Regions from separate parts of the Paenarthrobacter sp. TE3676 genome, predicted to be linked through region 3. Evidence: riboswitches for the same ligand, from Rfam matches in the RefSeq annotation. Region 3 holds a riboswitch; each other region holds the start of a gene.
What was found. A riboswitch is a leader RNA that binds a small molecule or an ion and turns the genes downstream of it on or off. The one in region 3 is predicted to bind cyclic di-AMP.

Region 1 (3,480 bases), on a different contig from region 3:
TTCTCCTCCCAAGGCCAACTATTCTCGGTCAGCAGTACCGAATCAAGGCGACATCGGGCTATGTGCATAACGGTCCGGGCTCGGTTCCCGGGCTCCCACATTGCGCTGCGGACGAACACACAAAACGCGCAGTCGCGGAGGCTATCCATGGCCGAAAAAGTTCGGTAGTGTTCGAGTCACCGAATGGCCGGCAAACGTGTCTCACACCACACACTCCGGCCATTTATTTGCGGCCGCTTGGGGAACTCGGACGCGATCCCACGCGATGCCGTAAGGCACACACGTCAAGGAGGAACCAAGCAGTGTCACTCACGCCTGATTCCGGCACGGAGCGCACCACCACCGTGGTCATCGGAGCCGGCCTGTCCGGCTTGGCAGTTGCCAGCGAGCTCAGCCGCTATGGCGTGGGCTCCATCGTCGTAGACGGGTTTGGTGCACTGTCCACCGCAGGGCCTTCCGTCCACACAGGCATGCTTCAACGCACCGAGGTGGCCGATCCTGCAGCCATGCAAGAACGCAACGAAATCCTCCGACACCTTCGGAACTACGCCGCCAACCACCAACTGGACGTTCGCAACACCACCCGTGCCGTCCGCCTTGATTTCCTGGGGTCAGACCCCTCCCGGCAGATCGGGTACGGATTGGCGGCCAGCATGACCACGGCCGGTCTCAGAACAGGCCTCCACGTATCCGGCCCCCTCGAATCCACTCCACGCCAGTGGGCAGTCCACACGGCCCACGGCGTCCTCTTGGCAGACCACGTAGTAGTCACACGCTGTGCCCAAAGCCAGTTGCGGCGCATGCTCGCCGAACTTGGGATAGCCGTTGGCCAGAACTTCGCGGCCGCCATGCGGGCGGTAGGGATGCACCTGGTGGGCGTTGGGGACCTCATCACCCCGTCTCCCAAGGAAGTGCTGCGGCAAGCCAAGGCAGTGGGCCAAGCCATCTCCTCAAAGGTTGCCCTGCCCGCAGGTCCGGGCGTCGCCCTCGCCTAGGGGCACTACACCTAGGGGCACTACGCCTAGGTGCCCCCACGGGCCCCGCCGCCCACGCGACTATCGACCCGCCGTCGAACGTTCCCCGCTGAACATTAATAAACAGAACTTAACGCCAAAGGCCGGTGCCTCCAAAGACAATAGTCTTTGAAGGCACCGGCCTTTGAACTGAAGCGTGAGGCTTTATGCGCCAGCGCGTACGTAGGTCAGGGGACCCGTTGCGGTCAACCAGCTGATCGGGTGGATACCCGTCTGGTTGCCGTTGATGCCACCGCTGATTGCCTGGCCGTTGCCGATGTAGATAGCAACGTGGCCGGACTGGACGATCATGTCACCGGGCTGGGGATCGCTAACGACCTTGCCGTAGTTCATGAACTGCATGGGACCGAGGTCGCCTACCGGGATGCCAGCGGAGCCGAGAGCCTTCTCGACCATGGCGGTGCAGTCCTGGAAGACGCCGATCTGTGCGTAAGCGGAGGCAACCATGGCTGCGTTGACGCCGCCAACGGCGGGAGCAGCAGCTACAGGAGCAGGGGCAGCCGGTGCGGCAGCAACAGGAGCAGCAACCGCAGCCTGGGCGGCGACGGGAGCTGTTGCAGCAGCAGTGGTGACGGCTGCCTTCTGGACCACAGGGGCCTCAACTACGGGAGCCGGCTTTTCGATGACCGGAGCTGCTACGGAAGCAACGGCCGGACGCTCGAAGTTGACGGTAGCCGTCGCCAGGGCGGTAACAACCTTGGTGGGTGCCTCTGAAACGGTCTCAGCGACCGTTGCGGGGCTGGAGTCGCGCTGAACCGGAGCCTCAGCTGCGTGAGCAGCAATGGAGCCGGTCAAAACGAGGCCCGAGGCTGCTGCGATAACAGCTGCCTGGCGGCCAGCGCCGGAAGCGTTGCTGGCTACTGCCTTCGAGATGGAGATGAACGGATTAGGACGTACGCTGTCCGCCTTACGACGGCCGCGAAGAATGCGTGAAGACATGAAAGAGCCTCTCCCGATGCCTGCGAGGTTAGCTGTCGGATTCGGATGGGAGTCACCCGGCCACTATCCCCCGCTGTTCAGCGGAAGCTTCGTGACTTCACCCCAAGGCACGCTCGAAAGCGGCCTAAATTGGGTTCCCCGTCTCTGCCGTAGGTTTGTCTGCGAACGGATTCCGGACTGCGGCAGAGCTAGGCAATCAGGCCGGAAGTGCCCGCTACGTGGAACAGGCACAGGTACTACCGTACGCGATGATTCCTCCGAAGTCACATTTAAGTAACGGGAAGTGGGCTTCTGGCGTGTCGCAGTGTCCGTTTCGAGATATTCGCAGGTACGTAGAAAACCGCGTTATTCCGCGGAAGTATCGCCATCAGGGCTGTTGGAAGCTGCAAGTTTCTTCCGTGCGGTAACAGCAAGGTAAATAACGAGACCCACAGCAACAACAGCCAGCCCGACAATGCTCCACGGGAAGGGTTGGGAGGCGTCAGCGGCAGGCTCGCTGCTGCCCGTTCCCGGCGCTGCGGTACCCGCCGTCGGTACTGCGGCTGACGGCGCCGACACCGACGGCGAGGCACCCACCGGGCCACTCGCCGTCGTCGTGCTTCCCGCGGCGGCCGTGAACGTGAAGGTGCCCTCAATGGGGTGGGAATCCGAGCTGACTACACGCCATACCACGGTGTATTCACCAGCTGGAGCGCCCTCGCGAAGCTTTTGTACAGCCTGACTATCAATGATTTCGACCGGACCGTCCGCCCAGTTCTCACCGCCGGACGTCACGGTGACGCCGGAACCAATCGCGAGCGGGCGGTTGTTGAACGTGATGGAGACCGACGCCGGGACTTCCGCCACGCTGGCACCGTTGGCTGGCGCGGTTGACTCGGCGACGTCGTGCGCGGACGCCGGAGCCGCGGAAAACAGCAAGGCGGACGCGAAAGCAAGGGCAGCGACGACGGCGGCCAGAAGCGGGCGGATGGTACGCATGGGGCGGTTTCTCCTAGTGTTGGCTTCCTTACAGACTAGGCGAATGGTTCAAAGGGCCCACACCGGACAACATAGGATTTGAGAGCAAACTCCCCTCGATCCCCGGAGACCTTCATGCTCAAACAAGGTTCTGCAATCGACCGCTACTTCAAAATCTCCGAACGTGGATCCACGTATTCGCGGGAAATCCGTGGCGGCTTCGCGACCTTCTTCGCCATGAGCTACATCGTGGTGCTGAACCCGCTGATCCTCTCCGGACCCGACTCGAGTGGCGCGTCGCTGGGCTTCACGGCCGTGGCAGCCACCACGGCGTTCGTTGCCGGCATCTTGACCATCCTCATGGGCGCGTGGGCCAAACATCCGTTTGCCGTGGCCACAGGCTTGGGCGTCAACGCCTTCGTGGCAGTCACTGTGGCTTCCCATCCCGGGTTGACTTGGCCGGACATGATGGGGCTCGTGGTGCTGTCCGGCATCACCATGCTCATCCTGGTGCTGACCGGTTTCCGAACAGCCGTGTTCAAGGCGGTTC
Region 2 (3,480 bases), on a different contig from region 3:
CCACTACTACGGGCATCCCACGAGCCGGCAAGGGTTAAAGCAGAACACCCCGCCCGGCCAAAGCCAGCGGGGTGCTCTTACGCGATGTGGATCAGCCGTTGACGCGGATGAAGACCGGGCCGGAGCCCACGTTGGCGCTGAACAGTGCCGTGGTGGATCCGTTCCATCCACCGTGAACTGCTTGGCCGTTGCCGACGTATACAGCGATGTGGGCCTGTCCGGCCAAACCGCCGTTGGCGTAGTAGGCGAGGTCGCCGGGCTGGGCTTCAGCTGCACTCACGGTGCGGCCCAGGGAGAGGTAGCCAGCGGGCCAGTCGTGGAAGTTGATACCCACGGCGGCCAGGGAGTTGGTCACAAGCATGGTGCAGTCCTGGGTGACACCGAGCTGGGCGTAAGCTGCAGCAGCGATAGCGGCACCGAGGCCGCTGGATGCGGCGGGAGCTGCGGGAGCGGGGGTCGCGTTGCTGACAGCAACGGTTGCATTGGCTGCCGGAGCTGCGTTGGCGGTAACCGCGGTTGCCTCGTTGTTTTCGACCTTGGCTTCAACCTTGGCCGGAGCTTCCTCGACCACCACGGGAGCCGGGGCTTCCACCGTTGTGACCACGGGGCGCTCGTAGGAGATGGCCACAGTGGAGTCCGCGGCGATGGTGGCCTGGACTACCGACTGCACGTCAAGAGTGGACGTGGACGTCGATTCGCGATCCACGTTGGTATCGGCAGCGTTGGCTGCGATGCCACTGGTCAGGACCAGGCCTGAAGCTGCGGCAATAACTGCTGCCTGGCGGCCAACGCCACCGGCGTTGTTGCTGACGGCCTTGGCGATGACGGCAAGCGAGCTGGTCTTGGGGGCCTCAGCGCGGTGCCGTGCAACCTTGTTTGCACTGGTCATGATTTTCTCTTTTCGTATCCGCATGCAGTTGGGGTGCACGCGGGTAGTGGGTTGGCCAGCATGTGGGGAACGCCGGCCGACCCCGAACCGGATTTTTCTAGCGGAGGGTGTAGAACGAGGAGGTGCCGGTGGACGCTACAGAGTGCAGCAGCGTTCCCTGGCCGGGGTTCAAAGCGCTGATCATCATGCCGTTGCCGACGTAGATGCCTACGTGGGCTCCGCCGTTCTGCATGACGAGGTCGCCGGGAGCAGGAGTGCTGGTGGGCGTCATGGCCGTCCAGGCGTTGACGCGGGGGATGCTGATTCCGGCCTGTGCGTAGACCCACTGGGTGAAGCCGGAGCAATCCCAACCGTTGGGTGTGGTTCCGCCCCAAACGTAAGGAGAGCCGATGCCGGTGTAGGCAATGGCGGCGAGACCGGAGGCAGCTGCACTGGAGGCCGAATCCTTGGCCTCGGAAGACTTTGCTGTAACTGCTTCCGCTGTTTCTTCGCTGGTGGCCGCTGCGCGCTCGGTAACCTGCGCTGCGCGCTGTACTACCTTGGGGGCTTCCAGGGTGGCCACGGTGGGGCTCTCGAAGGAAACGGTGGCTGTCGGTTCTGCGGTAATCACCGCGGTAGCAACCAGCTGTTGGGTGCTGGAGGCCTCCGACTTGGAAACGTCGGTGTCTGTTGCTTGTGCCGGCAAGCCGACGGTGAGGACGAGGCCTGAGGCTGCTGCCAGGACGGCGGCCTGACGGCCCACGGTACCTGCGTTGGAGGAAACAGCCTTGGAAAGAGTGTTCAACGGGTTCGTGCGAACCGTTTGGGCGCGATGGCGCGCAGGGGTAGTGCGTGATGACACGTAGGTAGCCTCTCCCAATGCCTGCGAGGTGAGCTGTCGGATTCGGATGGGAGTCATCCGGCCGCGCTGCTTCCAAGGAAGCTTTTGCGACTTAACCCCAAGGCCTTCTTTCGAAGGCCAGAAGTGGTTCCCCCGCCCCTGCCAGACGATTTATGCGAACGGACCTTGAGCGGTGGCAGAGCTAGGCAATCCACTCAAGTGCACCGGCCCCCTAAAAAGCCGATGCGCTCTGTACGCTACAACACTTGAAAGCGAATGTCACATTCAGGTCACGGGGCGTCCCGCGAATGCGAGAGGCAACCATCAACTGGCTTAGAGCCAGCCCATGGGGTCTACAACTTCACCGTTGACCTGGACCTCGAAGTGGAGGTGGCAGCCGGTGGAAGCGCCCGTGGTGCCGCTCAGGGCGACGGTGTCGCCGCGGTTTACGGTCTGGCCTACCTGGACGGTGAAGGACGACAGGTGGTTGTACGTGGTCTCGAGGCCATTGCCGTGGTCAACGACAACGCGGTTGCCTCCGCCGTACTCGTGCCATCCGGCGAACGTAACCTTGCCGGTGGCCGCTGCATGCACAGCCGTGCCGCACTGGGCAACGAAGTCCTGGCCACGGTGGAAGTCACCTGCGCCACCCGTGAGGGGGCTGATGCGGTAACCAAAAGGGGATGCCGTGGTGAGCGTGTCCAGGGGGCTGGCCATGCTGCCAACGGACGAGGCCCGCTGGATGCTCTCAGTCGACTGCGCGCTGAGCAGCTGCTTCAGCTTCCCATCGGGGTCGGCAGAAGTGGCGACGGCGGCGCGGCTGAAGTCGATCTTGGCTGACGCGGCGGCGGAAACCTCGGGCTGGCTGCCAGCGGGGGCGGCGACGGCGAGGGCAGACTCAGTCTGGCCTGATTCCGAAGTGGCCATGACGGGACTCGTGGCCGGCAGACCGACAGTCAGGGCAAGTCCGGTGGCGGCAAGCGCAACACCGGCCTTCTGCCCGACGCCGCTGGCAGCGGCGAAGTCGGCAACCTGGCGCAGCGGGCTCTTACGGCGGCGCACCTGACGCTCGGTGTCGCGAGGCCGGATCTCCGTTACGACGGTGGCTGGCCGCAGCTCAGCAGCGGGGCCGGACGCGCGGCGGCGACCCCTGACGTTCTGCGATGTCAAACTCTGTTCCTCTCTCAAAAGCCTGCGAAGTTAGCTGTCGGATTCGGGTCAGAGAGTACAAAGACCCGGTCCGCACGAGGCGCTCACGGCACACAGGTATCCCAAGAGGGACTTGCATACGTGGGCACTTCTGCTGCGGACTTCACCCCAAGGCTGCTTCTTTAGACAGCCGCTTGTGGTTCCCCCGCCTCTGCCAGTGGTGGGTGGCACACCTGATCCGCTGGCAGAGCTCGGCTCCGGATCAGGTAACGCTTTGGTATCAGCGCTAGTAGATAACTATAGGGGATTAAGGCTCTTGGTAATAAATTCGTTATCAACAGGAGCGGGGCAAGCGAAGGAGGCCCTTATCATCAATTCCGAAAAACCGCAGGTCACACGCGCGCCGAAGGCGCAAAAGTGAGGTTTGACACTGTGCTGGCCCGGTGCCGGTCAGCTGAGGGAGACGAAGACGTGCGCAGCAACTTCAGGAGGTAGCTCCAAGGCGCCCTCGATACCCGGGACGCGGACAGAGATGTACTCACCGACGCGCTCCAGCGACACTGTTGCGCCTGGACGGATTCCGCCCTCATCCAACTGGGTGAGAAGTTCCGGCTCGACTTGG
Region 3 (3,480 bases):
AGCTTCGTCCTGGTTGGCCCACTCACCCCAGGGATGCTCGCTGAGTTCGACTTGATACGGCTCAAGCTCGGCCACCAGGGCCTCCCTCCGGGCCATGGGGAACGATGCCACCACTCCCACGTGATGCAGGCGGCCAGTGTCATCGTGGAGGCCGAGCAGCATCGAGCCAACAACCTTCGCGGTCTTGTGCCAGCGGAATCCGGCCACCACACAATCCGCCGTGCGCTCGTGTTTGGTTTTGAACATCACGCGCTTGTTGGGTTGATAGGCCCCGGTCAACGGCTTGGACAGCACCCCGTCCAGTCCCGCGCCTTCCAACTGCACGAACCATTCCTGCGCCCGCTCGAGATCCGTCACTGCGGGGGTCACATAGACAGGCGGCTCGGCCTTGGCGAGCGCACGCTCCAGGATGGCGCGGCGCTCGGAGAACGGCTTGTCCATGAGGTTCTCGTCGCCCAGCGCCAGGATGTCGAACGCAATCATGGAAGCCGGAGTCTTCTCGGCGAGCATCCTCACGCGGCTGTCGGCGGGATGGATCCTTTGCTGGAGTACCTCGAACTCGAGCCTCTTGCCCTCGATCAGGACGATCTCGCCGTCGATCACGCATTTGTCCGGCAGGTTCTTCCTGAGAGCCTCCACCACTTCGGGGAAGTAGCGGGTCATTGGCTTCTCGTTGCGGCTGCCCAGGATGATCTCGTCGCCATCCTTGAAGACGATGGTCCGGAATCCGTCCCACTTGGGTTCGTAGTGCCCAATATCGGGGATGGCCGGAACGGATTTGGCGAGCATGGGCGAGACGGGTGGCATCACAGGCAGGTCCATAGACAATGTCTACCTGCCGGTGCACCGCGAAGCTAGTGTTAGGCCATGGATATCTTGCTCGTGTTGGCGGCAGTGCTCGGATTCCCGGCCCTGCTGGCCGGCGTTTGGTACTGGTCATCGCGCCGGAGCAGCCAGGGCAAAGTCCGGCGTGGAGCCACCGGCGGAATGCTTGGAGTCGTGGAGGAAGTCTTCCGCCCGGAAACTCATCAAGCCGTGCAGATCCAGAAGATCCAGCATGAGTTGCCGGCTCCCTCACCGGCACCGAAGCCTAAGTCATAGAAACCCCTCGGTTGGGCAGGCCTACCGCCCGTTACATTAATGTGACTTTACTTTCCGGCTCATGTACCGTCGTAGAGCGACCCGTATGTCCGCTGGGCCGCTTCCGGATTGACGCCGAGCTCTGCCGCAATCCGGGATCCGCCAGACCCGCGGCAGAGGCGGGGGACCCACAGTTCCCGGGCTTGGTATCCAAGTCCTCGGGGTGAAGCCGCTTAGGCGGCCGGACGGCCTCGTCCGAACCCGACAGCTAACCTCGAAGGCGTTGAGAGGCAACCACCATGTCCCCAACCATGGATCAGCCGCGCCGCGCCCAGACTGAAGGCGAGCGCACCAAGCCAACCGGACGCCGTCGGGCCCAATCCAGCGGATTCCCCACCGGAAACCCAGATGACACTGGCGCCACTAACACTGAAGCTGCTGTTACAGGCACGGTTAACACAGGCACGACGCCGGAACCCGCCACTGCGGCCATGCCCACCACGGTGGCGCCTGCCACTCGTGCGGAAATTCGTGCAGCCGAGCGGGAGCGTGCAGCCCTTGCCGTGATTGCGCCTGAGGCCTCGGCCCCACAGCCGGCGCCCGAACCGTCCGAGCAGGCGGAACCCATGACTGCCGCGATACCTACGGGGCAGCCAGCGGCACGGAGGTCGACCCCACCGGGACCCCCTACCGCGGCAATCCCCATTGTGACCCCGGCAAGTGCGCCCCCTGCCAGCGCACCCCCTGCTGGCGTGGAGCCGGATCCTCAGGAGCTGAGCGCCCAGGAGCCCGCAACCGCAGCAATTCCAGTGGTGCAGGCTTCAACGCCGGAACCTGCCACGACGGCCATTCCGGTAGTGCCTTCCCGCGAAGAATCCACGAGCACCCCCGAAGCCGCCGAGTCACCGAGCAACGACTCGCCCCGCACCGAGTCCCTGCAAACCGAGTCACCTCGGGGTAAGTCTCAGGCGCAGCTTGCTGCCGCGGCAACGGCGTCGGCAGCACTGGCAAGCCGCAAGGATGTTCGCCGGCAGGCTGCCGCACCCGCTGCGGCACCCTCCGCGGCCAGGCCCAGCGTGGGGTCCACCTCATCCTTCGGCCGCGAACCCCACGCCGCCCTTCGGAAAGCAGCGTCGGTCAAGCACATGAGCCAGCGCATGGCCGTGGTTGCAGGTGCGCTTGGACTAGTACTGACGGCCGGGACTTTGGGGCAAGCCCTTGAGCTTCCGTTCTTCGGCCAGGAAACTCCTGCGCATGAAGCCAGCGGTGCCGACAGGAATTCGGGCTCCGCAGCCCCTGCGCCCAGTGCCTCGTATTCCACGGCTTCCGCACCATCAGCGTCGTCGCCATCAGCCTCTTCACTTGCCACAGCGTCCTCGGAGGCCGGCCAGCCCGCGACATTAGCCGAGGCACCCACGGCCGGGTCGTCGTCGCCGGCTCCGACCCCGAAGGTGTCCCTTGCCAACCCGGTTTGGGTTCCATCGGCTGTCCCCTCCTCAGTCCCGGCCGTCCCTGGGGTGATAAGCCCAGCCCCCACCCAGCCAGCTCCCGCGCCGAGCGAGGTGCCGTCGGACACGGTAACCACACCGCCCACGACTCCGACGCCCACAACCTCACCAACCCCGACGGTCACACCAACACCGACGCCGACGCCCACACCAACGGAAACTGCAACCCCGACGTCCAAGCCCCGGCCGAGCAAGCCGCAGGCCGCCTCGGCTCCCCAGCCCAGCGAATCTGCGCTTCAAGACATCCTGGACGCAGCCCAGAAGGTCCTCGGTTGAGCACCCGCCTGCCCCGTACCTCCACTCACGCGGGGTGGCATAGCCGGTACTGCAGCAGCAGCCGGACTGCCGCTTTCCGTCGCCGGATGGGACGTTGGAGCTGCCAGCGTTTGCGGCGCTCGTAGGCTCAGATCCGCGGCCGCCCGGCCCAGCGCCGAGCCTTCAGGGCCGCATGTAACTCGAGCCGGATCGCGCCACTCAACGGATCAGCACCGATGAGTTGGCGGATCCGGCCGAGCCGGTTGTAGATGCTGCTCCGGTGGAGGTGAAGTTTGGCGGCGACGTCCTGCACCGAGCCGTCATTGTCATAGAGCAGTTCCAGGACAGGCAGGAGTTCGCCGTTTTTGTCCTGGTCCTCAAGGGCCTGAAAATGCACCGATCCTGTGTCATCCCAGCCTCCGGGTGCCACCAGACGATCGAAAAGTTGATAGACACCAACGGTCCGGCTGTCCACGAGCTCACCTAGCGGGAGGTCCACGGCGGCCGCCTGCGCAGCAACCTTCGACTGACGGTAAGCGCCCGATAGCTGCCGGATGACTTGGAAGGGTTCACTGATGCCCAGGATCACCCTGTCCACCTTGCGGCCAGCGCGCTTCGCAAGCTCCAGTTGATAATG
Region 4 (3,480 bases), on a different contig from region 3:
CGCTCACCGCCACCCAGTTCGAGCTACTGCGGTACCTCATGGAGAACCCCAAACGAGTTGTCAGCAAAGCCCAGATCCTGGACCGTGTGTGGGATTACGACTTCGGCGGCCAGGCCAACATCGTGGAGCTCTACATCTCTTATCTGCGCAAGAAGATCGAAGCCGGCCATCCCCCGATGATCCATACCATCCGGGGTGCCGGCTACGTCATCAAGCCTGCGGACTAGCCCTTGGGCACCCTCTCGCGAATGGCCAGGAAGTCCGGAGTGTCGGCCGGACAGACTCAGCTCAGTTGGCTCAATCCCTCCACCTGGCACCTGCGTACACGCTTGGTCCTGGTGGCCATGGCACTATTGATCGCCATTTGCGCTGCTGTGGGGGTGGTCAGCTACGCGTCCATGGACATGGTCTTCAACAGGCAGCTCGACAGGCAGTTGGAGCAGGCGTCCAGCCGCGCGAATGACTTCGGCAGGCCGCCGTCGAACTTTCCGTCATCCCCCGGCAGGCCGGATCCATTGGAGGCGCGCGGGCAGGCGGCGGGCACGCTCAACGCGAGGATCGACGGCTCCACCGTGCGAAGCTCGGGTTTGATCGACGCCCAAGGTCACCGCGTCTCACTCTCAGCAGACGATGAGCAGGTCCTGGTGTCGCTGCCCACGGACAACCAACCCGTGGACCGATCGCTGTCCAACGGCGATTACCGGCTAGTGGCAGTCGAAACCACTTATGGCGACGTGATTGTGACGGGCCTGCCGCTGGAGGACAAGCAGAGCGCAGAAGCCTCGCTGGTGTGGACCATGGTGCTGGTCTCGCTGGCTGGGCTGGTGGTGATCGGGCTCGTGGGAACGGTCATCATCCGTCGGACCATGCGTCCGCTTGAGCAGCTCTCCGCGGTGGCCACGAAGGTTTCGCGCCTGCCTCTCGACGCCGGCGAGGTGGCACTTGCGGTGCGCGTACCGCCGTCGGCATCCCACCCCGGAACGGAAGTGGGCAGCGTCGGCTATGCCTTGAACCAGATGCTGAACAACGTTTCGAGCGCGCTGGAAGCACGGCAGGAAAGCGAAACCAAGGTGCGCCAGTTCGTGGCCGATGCCTCGCACGAACTACGGACTCCCCTGACCGCCATCCGGGGCTACACCGAGCTGCTAAGGATGACGGAGAACTTCACCGAGGATGGCCGGAAGTCGCTGGCGCGTGTCCAAAGCCAGTCCGAACGCATGACCACCTTGGTGGAGGACCTTCTTCTACTGGCGCGGTTGGACGAGGGACAGCCCGTCAAAGTTGAGGACGTGGACCTGACACAGCTCGTGATCGAAACGGTCAGTGACGAGAAAGTCATGGCGCCGGATCACATCTGGCAGCTCCAGCTCCCTGATGAGCCCATCACTGTGCGCGGCGATGCCACCCAACTTCATCAGGTGCTGGGCAATTTGTTGTCCAATGCCCGCAAGCATACGGATCCCGGTACCACCGTGGTCACAGGCGTCATACTCTCCGCCGATGGCAGTGCCGTGGTGACAGTGACGGATAACGGCCCCGGAATTCCGAAAGATTTCCAAGGCAGGATCTTCTCCCGGTTTGCCCGCGCTGATGCCGCAAGATCGGGCTCTGAGGGCACCTCCGGACTCGGCTTGTCCATTGTGGAGGCCATCGTTTCAGCGCATGGCGGTAGCGTGGAAGTGACCTCGCGGCCGGGTCGCACGGAATTCGCCCTCCGACTCCCCGCCGTCAGCATCGAAGGCCTATAACGAATCGGGCAAGGCGACTCACCGGCGTCGTGATCTCTGTTACCTAAATGTGACTTCTGTGGAATCCTCCTGTACCGTCGAAAGGGTGGGTCGTCCCTAGCAGGCCCACATCCGGGATGCGCCGAGCTCTGCCACTTCCCGGAGTCCGTTCTTTCTCCGAGGCAGAGACGGGGGACCCAGAGTCTCCGGGCCCAGGCCTTTTTGGCCGGCCCTTGGGGTGAAGCCGCAGCATGATGCGCGGCCGGATGACCTCATCCGAACCCGACAGCTAACTCCGCAGGCGCTGAGAGGTAATCACATGTCTGAATTTAACGATCAGACGCGCCCTTCCGCGCGTCGCCGCGACGAACACAACGCACCGCACACCAAGTCGCAGTCCGTCCTCAAGAACGCAGCCCGCCAGGGTAAGTCCGGCCACCGCATGTCCGTCGTAGCCGGTGTCGTGGCAGCTGCACTGGGCGTTGCATCGCTCGGAACCGCCGCCAATGCCGCACTGACCCTCCCCGAGGCCAGCCGCGTAGCCGGAACCCAGTCCAGTGCGCAGGTCAACACGAACAAGTCGGCCGAGATCTCCGCTTCCCTGGATGCTGCCGCCGAAAAGGGCGCAGCCGACAGGGCCGCCGCGGAAAAGGCAGCTGCTGACAAGGCTGCCGCCGAAAAGGCTGCCGCAGACCAGGCCGCAGCCGCGCAGGCCGCCGCCGAAAAGGCTGCCGCAGACCAGGCTGCCGCCCAGGCCGCAGCTGAGAAGGCTGCTGCTGACGCTGCTGCCAAGCAAGCCGCCGACGCCGCTGCTGCCGCCGCCGCCGCGGAAGCCGCAGCTGCTGCTGCTGCCCCCAAGGCCGTGGACGACCCCGCTGCTGCCAAGGCGTACGCACTGAGCATCCTTGGCAACTACGGCTGGGGCCCGGGCGAGATGACTGCCCTGAACACGCTGTGGGAGAAGGAATCGAACTGGAAGACCACGGCGATGAACGCTTCCAGCGGCGCCTACGGCATCGTCCAGTCCCTGCCTGCTTCCAAGATGGCTACCGTTGGTGCTGACTGGGAAACCAACTACCAGACCCAGATCAAGTGGGGCCTGAACTACATCAAGGAGCGTTACGGATCCCCGTCCGCCGCTCTGGGCTTCCACTTGGCCAACAACTGGTACTAAGCCAGACTGCTTGATTGCCGCGCCCGTTGCCGCCGTTCGCACCAGTACCCACTGGAGCGAACGGCGGGAACGGGCGCGGTTTTTGCCGTTTCACAGGTGCGGCGCCGAAGAACGCTATGCCTCCGGTTCGGCCTCCACCGCACCCCGCACGGCTGCAATGGACGCGGCGACATCCCCGGCGTCCGTAGTCCAATTGCTCACCGAAATCCGTAAGATCTCGCGGCCACGCCACGAAGAACCGGACATCCAGACCGCGCCCTCGGCCATGAGCCGCTGGGTGATCCGGTGCGTACGGTCATCGCTTCCGAAACTCACCGAGACCTGCGTGAACACGACGTCGTTGAGCACCTCCACGCCAGGGATCGAGGACAGTCCTTCAGCCAAAGCACGGGCATTTGCTGCCAGGCGCTCAACCATGGAAATCACGCCGTCCCGGCCCAGCTGCCTGAGTGCAGCCCAGACCGGGATGCCCCGGGCGCGGCGGGACATCTCCGGAACTTTCTCGAAAGGATCCCCAGGCCCGGCATCAGTGGCAATGAGGTAACTCGTGTGAACGCTGAAGGCACGCCTCAGGGCTTC

Region 1: linked by a shared signal. The riboswitch ahead of ACZ881_RS06215 (NlpC/P60 family protein) and the one ahead of ACZ881_RS19790 (hypothetical protein) in region 3 are both predicted to bind cyclic di-AMP.
Region 2: linked by a shared signal. The riboswitch ahead of ACZ881_RS14505 (C40 family peptidase) and the one ahead of ACZ881_RS19790 (hypothetical protein) in region 3 are both predicted to bind cyclic di-AMP.
Region 4: linked by a shared signal. The riboswitch ahead of ACZ881_RS04255 (aggregation-promoting factor C-terminal-like domain-containing protein) and the one ahead of ACZ881_RS19790 (hypothetical protein) in region 3 are both predicted to bind cyclic di-AMP.

What each region holds. Positions count from the first base shown of each region.
Region 1 covers NZ_JBWBQU010000002.1:494,934-498,413, forward strand. The annotation lists gene ACZ881_RS06210 (FAD-binding protein) at 303-995, shown strand; gene ACZ881_RS06215 (NlpC/P60 family protein) at 1,179-1,973, opposite strand; cyclic di-AMP (ydaO/yuaA leader) riboswitch at 1,977-2,144, opposite strand; gene ACZ881_RS06220 (copper resistance CopC family protein) at 2,319-2,951, opposite strand; gene ACZ881_RS06225 (NCS2 family permease) at 3,066-3,480, shown strand, end outside.
Region 2 covers NZ_JBWBQU010000005.1:372,898-376,377, forward strand. The annotation lists gene ACZ881_RS14500 (NlpC/P60 family protein) at 92-889, opposite strand; gene ACZ881_RS14505 (C40 family peptidase) at 987-1,730, opposite strand; cyclic di-AMP (ydaO/yuaA leader) riboswitch at 1,735-1,897, opposite strand; gene ACZ881_RS14510 (M23 family metallopeptidase) at 2,043-2,879, opposite strand; cyclic di-AMP (ydaO/yuaA leader) riboswitch at 2,884-3,098, opposite strand; gene ACZ881_RS14515 (iron-dependent transcriptional repressor DtxR) at 3,309-3,480, opposite strand, start outside.
Region 3 covers NZ_JBWBQU010000009.1:98,146-101,625, reverse strand. The annotation lists gene ACZ881_RS19800 (ATP-dependent DNA ligase) at 1-822, opposite strand, end outside; gene ACZ881_RS19795 (hypothetical protein) at 868-1,101, shown strand; cyclic di-AMP (ydaO/yuaA leader) riboswitch at 1,231-1,377, shown strand; gene ACZ881_RS19790 (hypothetical protein) at 1,380-2,864, shown strand; gene ACZ881_RS19785 (PucR family transcriptional regulator) at 2,992-3,480, opposite strand, start outside.
Region 4 covers NZ_JBWBQU010000002.1:88,384-91,863, forward strand. The annotation lists gene ACZ881_RS04245 (response regulator transcription factor) at 1-227, shown strand, start outside; gene ACZ881_RS04250 (sensor histidine kinase) at 249-1,748, shown strand; cyclic di-AMP (ydaO/yuaA leader) riboswitch at 1,882-2,043, shown strand; gene ACZ881_RS04255 (aggregation-promoting factor C-terminal-like domain-containing protein) at 2,047-2,901, shown strand; gene ACZ881_RS04260 (pyridoxal phosphate-dependent decarboxylase family protein) at 3,016-3,480, opposite strand, start outside.